One region of the Bradyrhizobium sp. BLXBL-03 genome, then DNA from elsewhere that is predicted to be linked to it. Evidence: predicted binding sites of a transcription regulator. Region 1 holds the regulator's gene; each other region holds the start of a gene.
What was found. The regulator LexA, encoded in region 1, represses DNA repair genes until DNA is damaged. The targets are predictions, from matches to a motif close to TGTTCNNNNTGTGTTCNG.
Positions count from the first base shown of each region.

Region 2: a site for LexA is predicted at 3,040-3,057, ahead of recA (recombinase RecA). Genes of this name have one in related genera too.
Region 3: a site for LexA is predicted at 4,174-4,191, ahead of ACNJX9_RS20910 (single-stranded DNA-binding protein). Genes of this name have one in related genera too.

Region 1 is NZ_CP182470.1:4,217,462-4,223,221, forward strand. Features, by position in the region: gene ACNJX9_RS20295 (ComEC/Rec2 family competence protein) at 1-858, shown strand, start outside; gene ACNJX9_RS20300 (hypothetical protein) at 948-1,382, opposite strand; gene ACNJX9_RS20305 (hypothetical protein) at 1,575-1,778, opposite strand; gene lexA (transcriptional repressor LexA) at 1,964-2,665, opposite strand; gene ACNJX9_RS20315 (molybdopterin molybdotransferase MoeA) at 2,841-4,052, opposite strand; gene ACNJX9_RS20320 (hypothetical protein) at 4,222-4,437, opposite strand; gene ACNJX9_RS20325 (HAD family hydrolase) at 4,577-5,200, opposite strand; gene ACNJX9_RS20330 (alpha-hydroxy acid oxidase) at 5,215-5,760, opposite strand, start outside.
Region 2 is NZ_CP182470.1:3,315,128-3,320,887, reverse strand. Features, by position in the region: gene gcvP (aminomethyl-transferring glycine dehydrogenase) at 1-1,530, shown strand, start outside; gene recA (recombinase RecA) at 1,859-2,947, opposite strand; gene ACNJX9_RS15735 (hypothetical protein) at 3,453-3,620, shown strand; gene ACNJX9_RS15730 (hypothetical protein) at 4,385-4,585, shown strand; gene ACNJX9_RS15725 (hypothetical protein) at 4,601-4,855, opposite strand; gene ACNJX9_RS15720 (hypothetical protein) at 4,952-5,254, opposite strand; gene ACNJX9_RS15715 (PaaI family thioesterase) at 5,601-5,760, shown strand, end outside.
Region 3 is NZ_CP182470.1:4,336,490-4,342,249, forward strand. Features, by position in the region: gene uvrA (excinuclease ABC subunit UvrA) at 1-1,945, opposite strand, end outside; gene ACNJX9_RS20900 (outer membrane protein) at 2,223-2,912, opposite strand; gene ACNJX9_RS20905 (outer membrane protein) at 3,148-3,909, opposite strand; gene ACNJX9_RS20910 (single-stranded DNA-binding protein) at 4,333-4,830, shown strand; gene ACNJX9_RS20915 (hypothetical protein) at 4,932-5,150, shown strand; gene gyrA (DNA gyrase subunit A) at 5,279-5,760, shown strand, end outside.

The DNA.
Region 1 (5,760 bases):
GGCGTGCTCGCCAATCTCGGCGCGATGCCGGTGGTCTCGGCGCTGGTGATGCCGGCCGGGCTGCTCGGATTGCTCGCGGCTCCGTTCGGGCTGGACGGCGTGTTCTGGTGGCTGATGGGGATCGGCATCGACTGGATGATCTTGGTCACGCGCTGGGTGGCGGCATTGCCCGGCGCGGTCGGCCACGTCGGCGCCTTCGGCACGGCGCCGCTGATCGCTGCCAGCCTCGGCCTGATCCTGATGGGTCTTTTGCGCACGCCGCTGCGCTGGTCGGGAGCATTCGTGCTGGTGGCAGCTTCCGTCTGGGGTCTTTCTATCAGGCAACCCGATATTCTGATTGCCGGTGACGGTCAGAACGTCGCGGTGCGCGCCAGGGACGGGCAGCTGCACCTGATCAGGGCGAAGAAGGACAATTTCCTGCTGAAGGAGTGGCTTGCAGCGGACGCTGATCCGCGCGATGCGGCGAGCACCTCGCTCGGCGACGGCGTGTCGTGCGACGATGCCGGCTGCGTGACGCCGCTTGCCGACGGCCGCATGGTCGCGCTGGCGCTCCGCATCGACGCGCTGGCTGATGATTGCGGTCGCGCGGCCCTGGTGGTGACGGCAAAGCCTGCGCCGCCGGATTGCACCGGGATGGTGATCGATCGGCCGCGTCTGGCGAGCCAGGGCGCGCTGGCGCTGACACGTCGCGCCGATGGCTTTGCCATTGCGGAGGCGAGGGCGAGAGGCGCAAACCGCCCCTGGTCGCCGGCGGCGGCCGGCGATGGAGATTTCGAAGGGACCGTCATGCCGCGGTCCGCAACTCCGCGCGCCAAGGACGCAACACCGTCCGAGGCCGACCTTCAGGCCGAGGATTGAGGCATGATCGGGAAAAGCGCGGAGCGGTTCTCCGGCGCGACAAACGCGAAAACGCGTTTGCGCGGAGATCATGCCCAAATTAGGCCGGTTCAACCGATCGGCAGGCCGGGAGGTATCGGCTGTCTGTCGGCGACAACTTGCGGCTTGTGCTCGCGCTCGCCGAGCGGCTGGGTCACCGGCAGTTGCAGCACGGTTGCGCGCTGGCCTTCGACGAGCTGGGTCACCAGCACGTATTTGCCATCGGGGAATTCGATCGCGTCGTGATGACGATCGGGAATGTGCGGATCGACCTTGCCGAACTTGCCGACGCGCGAATTGATGGTGCGCGTCCAGATCCACCTGTTGTCGTAGCGGACGTTGTCGGCGAAGGCGAGCTCCGTTCCCGGCAGCAGGCAGACCGCGACCGACATGTCGGCTTCGGAGGCGAAGCCGCGCGTCGAGGTGCCGCGGAAGGTTGTCGTGACGATCGTCTCGCCGACTTCTGCGGGACGCGTCGCGACGGCATGCAAGCTATAGTCACACATCGGGTGCTCCTCATCAGCGATAGAGCACCCGCGCCTCTTCTGAGGCGCAGGCCTCTATCAGAGTGGAAGCCTGCGATCATATGCCATGTTGGGGGCAAATCTGCGGCTTGAGTCTGCAGGCTGCCATCACAATTTCTTTTTCAGATGTCCGAGGAACAAAGACTGCTTCCGTGCATTCCGAGAGCTTCTTCGCTAGCGCCCAGCCGGTGCCGACCAACCCGAATAAGGCCAGGCCGGCTGCGCCCGTTGCCCGACGGAGTTGCGGGCATTGCGGAATTGTTCGCTCATTGCCTGTGGCGCCCTGCGAACGTGATGCTGCGGCTGCGCAGCGAAGGTTTGCGACGCTGATATTGCGATCAGCGCGATCGCGACGGTGCTCAGAATGATCTTGTGCATGGCGGTCTCCTCGGTCTCGCAAGGCCTGCGAAGCGATGCGTGCTTCGTCATGGCGTGCCGGGGATGTAGCGCGGGAGAGGTGGCCGGATAATCTGTGCAAAGCCAGAAAAACTAACCAGCCGGAGCGAACAATCGTCCGCTCCAATCTTGAGGGCGTGCTTGCCAGGTGGCGACGTGCGCCGCGTTCAGTATTTCCGGTACAGCCCGATCAGCTTGCCCTGGATCTTGACCCGGTTGGGCGGCAGGATCCGGACCTCGTAGGCGGCGTTTGCCGGCTCGAGCGCGATCGAGGCGCCGCGGCGGCGGAAACGCTTGAGCGTGGCTTCCTCGTCGTCGATCAGGGCCACCACGATATCGCCGGTGTCGCAACTCTCGTTGCGCTGGATCAGCGCCATGTCGCCATCGAGAATGCCGGCATCGACCATGGAATCACCGCGAACTTCGAGAGCGTAATGCTCGCCCGCGCCGAGCATGTCGGGCGGGACGCTGATGGTGTGGCTGCGCGTCTGCAAGGCCTCGATCGGCGTACCGGCCGCGATCCGGCCCATCACGGGAACTGCGACAGGGCGTTCGCCCTCATCGACGGGCGGGCTCGACATCGTGCGCACCTTGCCGAGATTGCCCTCGATGACGCTCGGCGTGAAGCCGCGACGGCTGCCGGCAGCCGCCTGGAGTTCAGGCAGCTTGATCACTTCGATGGCACGGGCCCGGTTGGGCAGGCGGCGGATGAAGCCGCGCTCCTCAAGCGCGGTGATCAGGCGATGGATGCCCGACTTGGAGCGCAGGTCGAGCGCATCCTTCATCTCGTCGAAGGAGGGCGGCACGCCGCTTTCCTTCAATCGCTCGCTGATGAACCGCAGGAGCTCGTATTGTTTGCGCGTTAACATCTCGACCAAAATCCCCCTGACGATGTCGCTCGATTCACAGACGCTGAATTCAGCATTAAGCCGCTACATGCTCGAAACAAATCATGAACGGACACTATATGTTCGATACATGTTCCGCAACTGCTTAATTTACCGTGAACGCGACAAAGTTCGCGGAACGGTTGCGTCGGCGCGCTCACTCCGGCAGTCGCAAGACCTCGCAAGGCGTGCCGGAAGCGGCCTTCGGTGCGAACGGCGCGCGCACGAGAAGTGCCTGTGCCGCAGCGAGATTCGCCAACAGTGAGGAATCCTGGTGGTTGACGGGAAGAGCGATGAGCGTGCCGTCGTCCCGCGTCTCGAGACGCGCACGCAGATAATCCTCGCGCTGGTCATTGGCCCCGAGGTCGCGACCGAGCACGGCGCGTTCGCGGCGATGATGAATCATTGAACGGCCCGACAGCGCGCGAATCAGCGGCACCAGAAACAGGAAGCCGCAGACGTAGGATGACACGGGATTGCCGGGCAGGCCGATGACGCGCATCGGCCCGAGCTGCCCGTTCATCATCGGCTTGCCCGGCCGCATCGCGATCTTCCAGAACGCCATCGAGATACCTTCGTGCCGAAGCGCCTGCTGCACCAGATCGTGGTCACCGACAGACGCTCCGCCGGTCGTGATCAGGATGTCGGCGCCGGATTCGCGGGCGCGGCGGATCCCTGAGGTGGTGGCGGCAAGCGTGTCGGCGGCGACGCCGAGATCGATGGTGTCGGCACCCTCGCTGCGGGCGAGGGCGTGCAGGGCGTAGCCATTGGAATAGACGATCTGGCCGGGGCCGGGTGTCGAGCCCGGCATCACCAGCTCGTCGCCGGTTGCGAGAATCGCGACCTTGGGACGGCGATGAACGCTCAGCTCCGGATGGTTCATGCCCGCGGCGAGCGCAAGGTCCCGATCGGTGAGCCGTACGCCCTTGCGCAGGAGCACGTCGCCCTCGCGGAAGTCGATCCCGGCGGGGCGAATGTGCCGCCCGGTGACGGCGGCTTCCTTGATCGTGATGCGCTTGCCGTCCGAGATGGTGTCCTCCTGGATCACGACCGCATCGGCGCCCGCCGGAACGACGCCGCCGGTGAAGATCCGGACAGCTTCGCCGGCACCGACGGTTCCTGCGAATGGGCGGCCGGCTGCAACCTCGCCGACCACCGTGAGCTGCGCATCAACCTTCGCAGCATCAGCCGCGCGAACGGCATAACCATCCATCGCTGACATCGCCTCGGGCGGCTGCGTCCGCCGCGCCGCGACGTCCCGCGCGAGCACGCGATGGAAGGCCTGATCCAGAGCGATCATTTCCTCAGCCAAAGGCTCCGCACCGGCGAGCACGGCGGCAAGCGCATCGGAAACCGGCATCAGGGCCACGGCGAACTCCCGCAACGAGATCAAGGACTCGGTCGGGCAAGGTTCTAGCCGAGCGGGAGGGCCGACGCAAAAAAGGCTATACTGCTGCGAAGCTTACGCTTCGGGCACTAGGGCTCATGTCCAGCATGATCCCGCAGGCCGGCCCGACGGGGCAGAACTGTGGCCAGCATCACGACCGCGTTATGGGATTTCCGCTTGCCGCGTTTTCCACTTCAGCGACGTCGGGCGCCTTGGGGCCCTGATCCCGGTCGGGCATCGGATCTGCCTGAGATTTCAGATCGGCCGCCTTGCTCATCAGCTTGGCAGAAAGCTCGGCGTCCGAAGTGGTCTTGGCGAATTTGACCAGCAGGGAGGCCTGCCTGGTGAGGTATGTTTTGCCCAACACGCGATATGTCCGTCCATGGAAATCCCAGCGGACTCAAGAGTCCGGAAGGGGGCATTCCGTTCCCGGAACTCCGTACAAAAATGCACAGAGAGCTTTGGTTCCTCGTTTTCGGGCGTTGTTCCGGAATTGCCCCCCCCGATCAGATCCCCAGCGCCTTCAGCGCGACGCCGACGTCGTGGTGCGAGGTCACATGGACCGTGGTGAGGCCGCGGGCGCGCGCGCCTTCGATGTTCTCGGCGAGGTCATCGAAGAACACGATCCGGCTCGCCGGCACGCCCATCGCGGCCACGACGTGGTCGAACGCTTCCGCATCCGGTTTACGCAGGCCGATGCTGGAGGACAGGTACAACTCGCGGAAATCGCCGAGCAGGTCGGCATATTCCCTGGAAAAATAGTCCACATGCGGGCGGTTGGTGTTGGAGAAGGCGTAGAGCGGCATCTGCCTTGCCGCGCGCGGCAGCAGCTCGGCGATGCCAGGCATCTCGCCCGCGAAAATCGCGTTCCATCCCTCGAGGAACTGGACATCCGAAATGGAGATTCCGAGCGAGGAGCGCAGCGAGGCAAAATAGTCCTCGTCGCTGATCTTGCCGACCTCGTGCAGGCGGTAGGCCTCGTCGCGCACATAGCGGGCGACGATGGCTTCGGGCTCGCAGCCGGCATGTCCCGCCCAGCAGGCGATCGCCTTGGAGAAATCGATGTCGAGCACGACGCGCCCGAGATCGAACAGAAGCGCATCTGCGCTGCCGGGAGAGAGCGAGGTCATTGCATCCTTTCGGGTCAGTATCGGTAGGGCTCGTGGTCGAATAGCGGGAACGCGCTGAACACGCTCGGCGCATTGGTTGCGGTGGCCGGGTGCAGGCAGGACTTGTCCACCTCGGCGAAGGAGGTGGCACCGAGCAGGCCGAGGCAGCGCAGCACCTCGTCCTCCAGCAGTTCCAGCATCCGCGTTACGCCGGTCTCGCCGGCTGCGGCCAGCGCCCAGCATTGCAGCCGGCCGATGCCGACGAGGTCGGCGCCCGCCGCGATCGCCTTGACGATGTCAGTGCCGCGGCAGAAGCCGCCATCGACCATGATCTTGGCGCGGCCTTTCACGGCGTCGACGATCTCGGGCAGCACATGCATGGCGCCGCGGCCGTGATCGAGCTGGCGGCCGCCATGGTTGGAGACGTAGATCCAATCGACGCCGTGATCGAGCGCGATCATTGCATCCTCGGCGGTGGCGATGCCCTTGAGGATCAGGGGGATCTTGAATTTGTCCTTGATCATCTTCACGGTCCGCCACTCCAGCCCCTTCTGGTAGTCGCCGCCGGTGGCGCGCAGACG
Region 2 (5,760 bases), 900 kb from region 1:
GCCGAGATCGACGCCACCACGCGCGAAGCTCTGCCGGAAGCGCTGAAGCGCGCCACCGCGTTCCTCACCCATCCGGTGTTCCACGCGCATCGCTCGGAAACCGAGATGCTGCGCTACATGCGCAAGCTCTCAGATCGCGACCTCGCCCTCGACCGCGCGATGATCCCGCTGGGATCCTGCACCATGAAGCTGAACGCGACCACTGAGATGATGCCGTTGACCTGGCCGGAGTTCGGCTCGCTGCATCCGTTCGCCCCGCGCGAGCAGGCGGCCGGCTATCACGCGCTGTTTGCACGGCTGGAGAAGTGGCTGTGCGACATCACCGGCTATGACGCGATCTCGCTGCAGCCGAACTCCGGCGCGCAAGGCGAATATGCCGGGCTGCTGGCGATCCGCGGCTATCATGCGGCGCGCGGGGAGAGCCATCGCAAGATCTGCCTGATCCCCTCCTCCGCCCACGGCACCAACCCGGCCTCGGCCGCGATGGTCGGCATGGACGTGGTGGTTGTGTCTTGCGAGAAGAACGGCGACGTCGACGTCAATGATCTCCGTGCCAAGGCGGAGAAACACTCGAACGATCTCGCCGCTGTGATGATCACCTATCCCTCGACCCACGGCGTGTTCGAGGAGCATATCCGCGAGATCTGCGACATCGTCCATGGCCATGGCGGCCAGGTGTATCTCGACGGCGCCAACCTCAATGCGCAGGTCGGCCTTAGCAGGCCCGGCGATTACGGCGCCGATGTCAGCCACCTCAATCTGCACAAGACCTTCTGCATCCCGCATGGCGGCGGCGGCCCCGGCATGGGCCCGATCGGCGTGAAGGCGCATCTCGCGCCGTTCCTCCCGGGTCACCCGGCAACCAAGGCGGATGCTGCGGTCGGCCCGGTCTCGGCCGCGCCGTTCGGCTCGGCCTCGATCCTGACCATCTCCTACATCTACATCCTGATGATGGGCGGCGAAGGATTGAAGCGCGCCACCGAGGTCGCGATCCTCAATGCCAATTACATCGCCGCACGCCTCGATGCGCATTTCCCGGTGCTCTACAAGAACGAGAAGGGCCGCGTCGCGCATGAGTGCATCGTCGATCCCCGCCCGCTGAAGACGACCTCGGGCGTCACCGTCGACGACATCGCAAAGCGCCTGATCGATTACGGCTTCCATGCGCCGACCATGAGCTTCCCGGTGCCGGGCACGCTGATGATCGAGCCGACCGAGTCGGAATCCAAGGCCGAGCTGGATCGTTTTTGCGATGCCATGATCGCGATCCGAAAAGAGATCGCCGAGGTCGAGGCCGGCCGCTTCAAGATCGAAGCCTCGCCCTTGCGCCACGCTCCGCACACCGTGCACGACATCGCCGACGATGCGTGGGCTCGTGCCTACACCCGCAGCGAAGGCTGCTTCCCCGACGGCGTCTCGCGCACCGACAAATATTGGTGCCCGGTGGGCCGCGTCGACAACGTCTATGGCGACCGCAATCTGGTGTGCTCCTGCCCGCCGGTGAGCGACTACGCGCAAGCTGCGGAGTAAGCCACAACGGCGGTCTCGTAGGGTGGGCAAAGCGAAACCGTGCCCACCACCACCCGCCACGTTGGAAGATGGTGGGCACGGCGCAAGTGCGCCTTTGCCCACCCTACGGCACTGAATGCGCTTCTAGGGCGCCACCAGCGAACGGGTCTCTCCATCGCACCGCCACAGCCGTTCATTTGTGAGCAGCGTACCGCCCCACCAGCGCCTGATCGGGTTGTGACGGCGAAAATCTCCCGGCCGCCAACGCACAAAAGAAACGGGCACTGACGACGTCGGCAACTCAACGTCCTCAGCGCCCGCTCCTCGCGAAAACTTTTCGCTTTAAGGCTTACTCGTCCGCCGGCTCCTCGCCGTCGGCGTCGCTCTCGGGCGTGCCGGCCAAAATCTGCTCCGAGATCAAGCCGGAGTTCTGGCGGATCGCGGTCTCGATCTTGGCGGTGATGTCCGGGTTGGACTTCAGGAACGCCTTCGAGTTCTCACGGCCCTGGCCGAGGCGCTGGCTGTCATAAGAGAACCAGGCGCCGGACTTTTCGACGATACCGGCTTTGACGCCGAGATCGAGGATCTCGCCCATCTTGGAGACGCCCTCGCCGTACATGATGTCGAACTCGACCTGCTTGAAGGGGGGCGCCAGCTTGTTCTTCACCACCTTCACACGCGTCGTATTGCCGACCACTTCGTCGCGCTCCTTGATCGCGCCGATGCGGCGGATGTCGAGGCGGACCGAGGCGTAGAACTTCAGCGCGTTGCCGCCGGTCGTGGTTTCCGGCGAGCCGTACATCACACCGATCTTCATGCGGATCTGGTTGATGAAGATCACCATGGTGTTTGACTTGTTGATCGAGGCCGTCAGCTTGCGCAACGCCTGGCTCATCAACCGCGCTTGAAGACCCGGCAGCGCATCGCCCATCTCGCCTTCGAGCTCAGCCTTTGGCACCAGCGCCGCGACCGAATCGACCACCAGCACGTCCACCGCGCCCGAGCGCACCAGCGTGTCGCAGATTTCCAGCGCCTGCTCGCCGGTGTCGGGCTGGGAGATCAAGAGCTCGTCGATGTTGACCCCGAGCTTGCGGGCATAGACCGGGTCGAGCGCGTGCTCGGCGTCGATGAAGGCGCAGATGCCGCCCTTCTTCTGGGCTTCCGCCACCGTGTGCAGCGCCAGCGTGGTTTTTCCTGAGGATTCCGGCCCGTAGATCTCGACGATGCGCCCCTTGGGCAGGCCGCCGATGCCGAGCGCGATATCGAGCCCGAGCGAGCCTGACGACACTGCCTCGATGTCCATCGAACGGTCGTTCTTGCCGAGCTTCATCACCGAGCCCTTGCCGAACTGACGCTCGATCTGGGAGAGCGCGGCAGCCAGAGCTTTACTCTTGTCCATGGAAGATCCTTCGACGATACGCAGGGCAGTGGTGGACATTGGGTCGTGCTCCTTATGGCGAGGATTCGGGTGCGGGACAAACGATTGGCGCGGCGGATCGTCGATAAAAACAATGTACACTATTTGTTCTAGGTTCGCAATATGTTCTTTGCAGATTTGGCGGGGGCTGCCCGTATTAGGACAGCGCCAGATTTGGGGCTGCCCTCATCCGCCTTGGCGAATGTCGGGAATCGAAAGGGGCCACCTCGCGGTGGCCCCTTGCCGGTTGCAATAATTGTTCGGGATCAAATTCCAGCCCCGGCCCACGTATTTCTACCGAGATCGTGGAGGATGTGAAGTCCGTTAAACTGCGGTGTTCCGGCAGGGGAACGTTGGATGTCCTTATTTCCCGAAATGAGCTTTCGGCGCTCTTCTGACACATGATGTGTATCAAAGACGGAAGAGCCGTTCTGCCGTCATAATTTCGCAATGCTTCGGCACAGAACTTTTCTGTGGCCGCGGGCGTTTCCTGGAGAACGGCGCTGCCACAGTCGGGGATCGGGTCATGACGGAAGATGCGCACCACGATGCGAACAGGCGCAATCAGCTGCGCGCGGCCGCGCTCGAGGAGATGCTGAAGTTCGAGCGCAGGGAAAGCGAGTTCCGCAAGAAGGACCGCGAGGAGCGCGCCGCCGATCTGCATCTGCCCCTGGACGAGATCAAGGTGCACTAACGATAAAGGCCACGCGAAACGAGTCGCTGCCTACTGTGCATGGGGTTGTTTTCGCAGCTATGGCGGCGCGTGCCGCTCGGTCCCTACATCAGCGCCAGTAGCACGATGCCGATCACCAACACCACGAAGCCAGCCGCCGTCGCGGCGGCGAATGACCGCTCAACCTTGTCCATGATGCCACCCCGCTATCGGCGCGCCACGTATCCCCCATGGCTTCGCCGTGCGCGGAAAGTGTCGCCAACGCTTGTGTCTGAAGTTGTGCGCGGAGATGTCTGAATTGGGACGCGACTGCTCCAGCGTCGGTTTGCCCGGTGGACCAACAGTGAGCCTCCAACCCAGTCGCCGATCCATTCTGTCAGGCTGTCGTAAGCTGAGCGGGCTACGGTCATTTGGCTATGGTGTTGCAGCCCAGCACCTCAGCCTCCAATAACCTTCTACCCGCCCGGCTCTCCCCTGGCGGGTTTTTTTTCGCGCGTGAGCGCATGTCGCGCGCTTCCGTGGTTCTCCTGCCATGAACAGAGTTCCTGGTCGTAAGGCTGATGACCTGGCAGGCGGGTGCGCGGCCTTGAATCGCGGTACCAGCTCCGCATGCAACGCGACCGTCGGCCTCCAGTTTCGGAATCTGATTTCGCATGCTTCGAGCTGCGCGCGCTTTCAGGATCTTCGTGAATTTTCCTCCACTTAACGCAAATTTCGCTTGTCGGCGGAATATTCTCACGCCCAACATGTTTGCGCACATGGATAGGTGAATCGTGGAGGTGACCATGAATCACAGGGGCGTAGAGTTCACGGTTGCAAAGACGGCGATCCCGGGTGTGTGGCAATGGCAGTTCCGGATCGGCGACGAGACCAAGACAGGTAAGACCGAGACGAAGATCGACCTCTTGGCCATCCGTCGGGTGCAGTTACGCATCGATCGGGAACTGAAGGCGATCGGGCAAGACGGCGTGAACCGGCCGGGTTGACCGAAACCGAGACGACTAGTCCGCGCTGGGCAACCGCCGCATGGTGAATTCGATGTCGCCGCCGGGCAATTCGCGCCAGGTTTCGACCTCGCTCATGTAACCGGCTTTCGGATAGCGCGCGAAAAAGGCCTGCGCCCTTGCTCTTGCCGCGGCGCGCGGCAGGGTGAAGCTCTCGCGCAGATAGCCGTCGCCGGCCGGTTCGCTCGCTCTGGCGGCCGGTTTGCGCCGGCGCGCCATCCGCTCGGCGAGGTCCCGCGGACGATCCGCCATGTCCTGCCTCCTCAACGCTACACTGCGAAGGATGTAGGATCGCTACCAGGCAAAGGCGAGTCCCGCCGGAGGCGCCAACCGCCTCCGGGAGCGCGGTCAGTTGGCGGCCGTCCCGGCCTTGGGCTTCTTGGGCGCGCTGGTGACGGCCGAAGTCTTCGGCGCGGGCTGCTTCGGCGGGTCGGCGCGCATCCCGCCCCAGGGATCGTTGGACGCCTTGGCATCCGGAATCTTCTTCAGCGTTTCCTTGTAGGCCTTCTCACGCGCAGCATCCGCAGCCTTCTCATCATCGGTCTTGGGCGGGCCATCAGCCATCAGATTGATATGGGGTGCCGCCCCATCCTGCGCGAAGGCCGGTCCAGCCACCAGCGCCAGCACCGCCGCCATACGGAAAAGCTTCATCACTCACTCCTTGATCGTGGATGGAGGGCGGATACCACACCCTGCCCCTCTGCGCAGCGCCGGGCCCCGCTTCAGCCCGCTAGAGCCGATCCGACCTGCACGATTTCGGCTCATGGAGCCAGTCGTCCCAAATCGGACCGCATTTGGTGCAGCCGTTCAGCGCCAGGCCGAGCGCGGCCAAGCAAAATATCAGGACACATCGACGCAACATCGTCCACCCGCTCCCAAGCATGGCATCATATCGGGCGAAGTCAGGCATTTTCAAGCCGACCGCAGCAGTGACGTCACCGCGCCCAAGCGCGCAGAGTGGACGAAACATCGGGCAACACAGGAGGAAACGAACGCAATGCCATCACAGCCTGAAGCCGAGTTCGGCATCGCCGAGGCCAGACGCATCCTCGGCGAGGTCTTTGCGCCCTGGGTCCAGGATCTCAACCTCTCCGTCGAGCGCATCGAGCACACGCCACCGGCCGATGTGCCGGACTGGCAGCCTGGCGCGCTGCTCC
Region 3 (5,760 bases), 120 kb from region 1:
TGGTGCGGCGATGGTTCGGCGGGCGCCGTTCCGGCACCTCGACCTCGAGTTCGCCGGTCAGGTACTTGCCCGTCAGCGATTTCGGGTTGCGCATGATCTGTTCGGGCGTGCCTTCGGCGACGATGTTGCCACCATGCATGCCGGCGCCGGGGCCGATGTCGAGCACGTAGTCGGCGAGGCGAATGGCGTCCTCGTCATGCTCGACCACGACCACGGTATTGCCGAGGTCGCGAAGCCGCTTGAGCGTGTCGAGCAGGCGCGCGTTGTCGCGCTGGTGCAGGCCGATCGACGGCTCGTCCAGCACGTAGAGCACGCCCGTCAGGCCCGAGCCGATCTGCGAGGCGAGGCGAATGCGCTGGCTCTCGCCGCCGGACAGCGTGCCGGAAGAGCGGGAGAGGGTGAGGTAGTTGAGGCCGACATCGAGCAGGAAGGTCAGGCGCTCGCGGATTTCCTTCAGGATGCGCCCGGCGATCTCGTTCTGCTGCGCGTTCAGCGCATCAGGCACGGTCTCGAACCAGGCGCCGGCGCCCTTCACCGACAGCTCCGAGATCTCGCCGATATGCTTGCCGCCGACCTTGACGCAGAGCGCCTCGGGCTTCAGCCGGAAGCCATTGCAGGCGCCGCAGGGCACGTCGTGGAAATACTTGGCCAGTTCCTCGCGCGCCCACTCGCTCTCGGTTTCGCGGTAGCGGCGGTTGATGTTGGTGATGACGCCTTCGAACGGCTTCTTGGTGTCGTAGGAGCGCACCCCGTCCTCGTAAGAGAACTTGATCTCGTCCTCGCCGGAGCCATGCAGGATGGCGTTCTGCGTTTTCTTCGGCAGATCCTTCCATTTTGTGGTGAGCGTGAACTTGTAGTGCTTGCCGAGCGCGGTCAGCGTCTGCACGTAATAGGGCGACGACGATTTGGCCCAGGGCGCGATCGCGCCCTTGCCGATGGCGAGCTCCTTGTCGGGGATGACCAGGTCCTCGTCGACATGCTGCTCGACGCCGAGGCCGCCGCAGGCCGGGCAGGCGCCATAGGGATTGTTGAACGAGAACAGGCGCGGCTCGATCTCGGGGATGGTGAAGCCGGAGACCGGGCAGGCGAATTTTTCCGAGAACAGGATGCGCTCGGGCCCGCTCTTGTCGTGGATCTTGGCCGTCTTCTTTTTCTCTTCGACCGGCGCGGTGGCCGGCGCGTCGGCGAACTCGACGACGGCGAGGCCCTCGGCGAGCTTCAGCGCCGTCTCGAAGCTTTCAGCAAGGCGCTGGCCGATATCGGCGCGGACGACGATGCGGTCGACCACGACGTCGATGTCATGCGGGAATTTCTTGTCCAGAACAGGCGCTTCCGCGAGCTCATAGAAGCTGCCGTCGATCTTGACGCGCTGAAAGCCCTTCTTGAGCCATTCGGCGAGCTCCTTGCGGTACTCGCCCTTGCGGCCGCGCACGACGGGGGCCAGCAGATAAAGGCGAGTGCCCTCAGGCAGCGCCAGCACGCGGTCGACCATTTGCGAGACGGTCTGGCTCTCGATCGGCAGACCGGTGGCCGGCGAATAGGGCACGCCGACGCGCGCCCAGAGCAGGCGCATGTAGTCGTAGATCTCGGTGACGGTGCCGACAGTGGAGCGCGGATTCTTCGACGTCGTCTTTTGCTCGATCGAGATCGCCGGCGACAGGCCGTCGATCTGGTCGACGTCGGGCTTCTGCATCATCTCCAGGAACTGGCGGGCATAGGCCGAGAGCGATTCGACGTAGCGGCGCTGGCCCTCCGCGTAGATGGTGTCGAAGGCGAGCGAGGATTTGCCGGAGCCGGAGAGGCCGGTGAATACCACGAGCTTGTCGCGGGGAATCTCGACGTCGATGTTCTTGAGGTTGTGCTCGCGCGCGCCACGAATCGTAATTGCGCGCAGGCTGGAGCCCGCGTTCTGTTGTTGGCGCTTCGCCTTGATCACTTCATCCATCCGGTTTGCCCTCGAGGAATCCCAAAGCTACGCGATCGCGCCAATGTTTAAGGCGCGCTTCGCCCGGAACCGGGATCGGCGCCAATGGGGTTCTGAGCGAACGTAGGAAGAACGAAGACGGATTTCCAGTGGGACTTGCGAATCGTCAACGGATTGTTGGCGCACTGGCGGGACTTGGCAGCAGCTACTTGGCAGCAGCTGATGGCAATGGCCTGGAACAACAAAAAGGCCGGCGCGAGGCCGGCCTTTCGTGACGATGTGACGTCGGTTGCGAAGATCAGTACTTCGCGACCACCGGGCCGCCGAAGTGATAGTTCACGCCGACCTGCACGGTGTGCAGGTTGAGCGTACCGGTCGGCAGGGCGCCCGAGAAGTAGGTCTCGCCGCCGAGGCTGCGATAGAGGTACTCGCCCTTGACCGACCACTGCGGCGCGAAGAACGCTTCGACGCCTGCGCCGACGGTCCAGCCCGAGTGGAACTTGCTGTCGGAGACCGACGCAGCACCCAAGGTGGCGGTGAGCTTGTTGTCGATCCAAGCGTAACCGCCGGTGCCGTAGAACAGAACGTTGTTGACGGCATAGCCGATGCGGCCGCGAACGGTGCCCAGCGCGTCAGTCTTCGAGGTCAGCGAGGCCGGAACGCCACCGACGCCGGGAACGAAAACCGTACCCGTGGCCGTAGCGCTGACGTCAGCCCAGGCGCCATCGGCCTCGACACCGAACACGACGTTGCCGGTCTGCCAATTGTAGCCGGCGGTCCCGCCGACGAAGCCACCCTTCATCTTCGGGTCGCCAGAAGCAGCTTCCCAGGCGCCGCCACCGACGATACCGAGATAGAAGCCGGTCCAGTCGTAGACCGAGGCCACGGCCACAGGAGCCTTGGTGTAGGGGCGCGCCGCCAGATCGGCAGCCGAAGCGGCGCCGGTGAGGGCGATCAGAGCGGCCGAAGCCAACAAAACCTTCTTCATTTTCAACTTATCCCAGTCCCAGTTTCTGTTGTTGCCTTCCGCAAGATCGGAAGGGCATCGGACGCTGTGGTCCAACTGGTGCCGTGCTTACACCACCAAAGCTGCAAGTTGCGTCTCTCAAAAGCCACAACAAATACAAAATGTAAGACTGGCTGACCCATGGTTCCCGTCAGGAAACAGAAAAGCGAAAGGCCGGCGCGAGGCCGGCCTTTGTTCTCAAACGATTTCAGGTGGATCAGTATTTCGCGATGACCGGGCCGCCCCAACGATAATTGACGCGGACAAGACCAATGTCGACATTCTGGCTGATGCGATCGGTCTGGAATGCGGTGCCACCGGGCGCGTTGAGCGTCAGAGTCCTGCTGCCCAGGAAGATGTGGTCGTACTCAACGCCCACCGACCAGTTCGGCGCGAAGCCGAACTCGAGGCCGGCGCCAACCGTGCCGCCCCAGCGGTTGTCGCTGGCCGAGGCGAGCAGGGTGCCGGCTCCGGCGAATCCGGGCGCGGTGTAGATATTGAACTTGTCGGCGACCACGGCACCGCCGCCCTTCACGTAGAACAGCACGTTGTTCCAGGCGTAGCCAACCTGGCCCGTGATCAGGCCGAAGGCGTCGATCTTCGAGCGGTTGCGCTGGGTCGGGATGAGGGTGCTGACATTGTCGCCGGAGAAGTCGGCCCAGTTGCCCTGGCCTTCGAGGCCGAACACCCAGTTGGCCGATTGCCAGCGGTAACCGATCTGGCCGCCAACCGTGCCGCCGGTGGCATTGTGGCAACCCTCGCCGAACAGCGTGCCGGTGGTCGGCGCGACGAAGTCCCAGCATTTGTGGCTCGATCCGCCGCCGCCGTTGATGCCGATGTAGAAGCCGCTCCAGTCGTAGATGGTGGCGACCATCGGCGCCGGCGCCTTGGTGTAGGGACGTGCCGCAAGATCGGCAGCACTCGCCGGTGCTGACAAGCCCAAGCCAATACCAATTGCACCAAACAGAATTTTCTTCATTGCAGTCTCCCCAGTGTCGTCCGCTCCGATAGTCCCCTGAAGCGGTCAATCAGGCGCGACGCCCATCATTGAACCAATTGCGACTCAACCGTAGTCCAACCGGGCGGCCGAGTCCGTCTCTGGAATGCAACAGTCGCCAGGCAATTGATCCGGGCGTAACCTAATGAATGTTAATCATTTTTCTGCCTAAGCCGGTTCCAATTCATGGCGGCGTGCATAGCGGCATGAGTCGCTGTTTGCACGCTTGGGTCGCGCTATTTCGAGAGGAACAAATCTGGAACGAATGTTCGATCGATGCTATATGTGGGGATAACCAAGGGTGTGCCGGGCCGATCGGCCCCTGTAAGCGTATAGGGTCGGCTTAACAGGCGGCGGCGCGGGCGCGCCTTCGAAATTCAGTGGCATTTGGAGTGGAGAGCGGCGATGGCGGGAAGCGTCAACAAGGTCATTCTGGTCGGAAATCTCGGCAAGGATCCGGAAATCCGCCGCACCCAGGACGGGCGGCCGATCGCAAATCTGAGCATCGCGACCTCCGAGACCTGGCGCGACAAGAACACCGGCGAGCGCAAGGAAAAGACCGAGTGGCATCGCGTCGTGATTTTCTCCGAGCCGCTTTGCAAGATCGTCGAACAGTATCTGAAGAAGGGCGCCAAGGTTTACATCGAGGGCGCGCTACAGACCCGCAAGTACACCGACCAGAGCGGCGTCGAGAAGTATTCGACCGAGGTCGTGCTTCAGGGCTTCAACTCGACCCTGACGATGCTCGACGGCCGCGGCGGTGGCGGAGGAGGCGGCAGCTTCGGCGATGAGGGCGGCGGCGATTTCGGCTCGTCCGGCCCGGTCAGCAGCGCACCGCGTCGCCCCGTGGCCGCCGGCGGCGGTGGCCGCAACAACGACATGGACGACGATATCCCGTTCTAGGGCCAAGCGGGGTTTTTGCGCCGCCTTTGCCTCCCTCGCCTGAAGAGGCGGATTTTCTTACCAATTGGCGGGCCAAGCTCGGCTTTCCGGGCTGGCCTGACGTGTTGCCTCAAATTCACATCGTGCCCGCTCTGCCGCTGGCGGTCTGGCGGGCGCGTACCCACCGCGTGACCGATCACCGGCGGATCATGATCCTGATGTTTGCAGGCGCGCTGGTGGTGGCGGGACTGTTCACGCTGCTGCCCGGGCCCATCATGCACCATGTGATTTTCGGGGACTTGAGCGCTGGTTCCCGGCGGCTCGCCGAGACCACGCCCTGATGGTGCCGAGCTGGGCGTAAGCCTCTGGAAAAACAGTCGGAAAAAGCGCTGTCCGGCCTCCTGCAAGGGTGGTTATCGGGGCCTCGATGCGCTATATGATTCCCAGATAAACCTCACCGGATTCCCCCTTGGCTGACGACGACAACAAGCCCGGCGACCAGCCGGCGCAACCCTCGGACATTCGCCCCGTCTCGATCTACGAGGAGATGAAAAAGTCCTACCTCGATTACGCCATGAGCGTGATCGTTTCGCGCGCGCTGCCTGATGCGCGCGACGGGTTGAAGCCCGTGCACCGCCGCATCCTCTACGCGATGAACAATCGCGGCGACACGCCGGACAAGAAGCACAAGAAGTCCGCCGGTGCCGTCGGTGAAGTCATGGGTAAGTACCATCCCCATGGCGACCAGGCGATCTACGACGCATTGGTGCGCATGGCGCAGGACTTCTCCATGCGCGCGCCCCTGATCGATGGACAGGGCAATTTCGGCTCGGTCGACGGCGATCCGCCCGCGGCGATGCGCTACACCGAATCCCGCCTGACCAAGATCGCGCTCAAGCTCCTCGAGGACATCGACGACGACACGGTCGATTTCCAGGACAATTACGACGG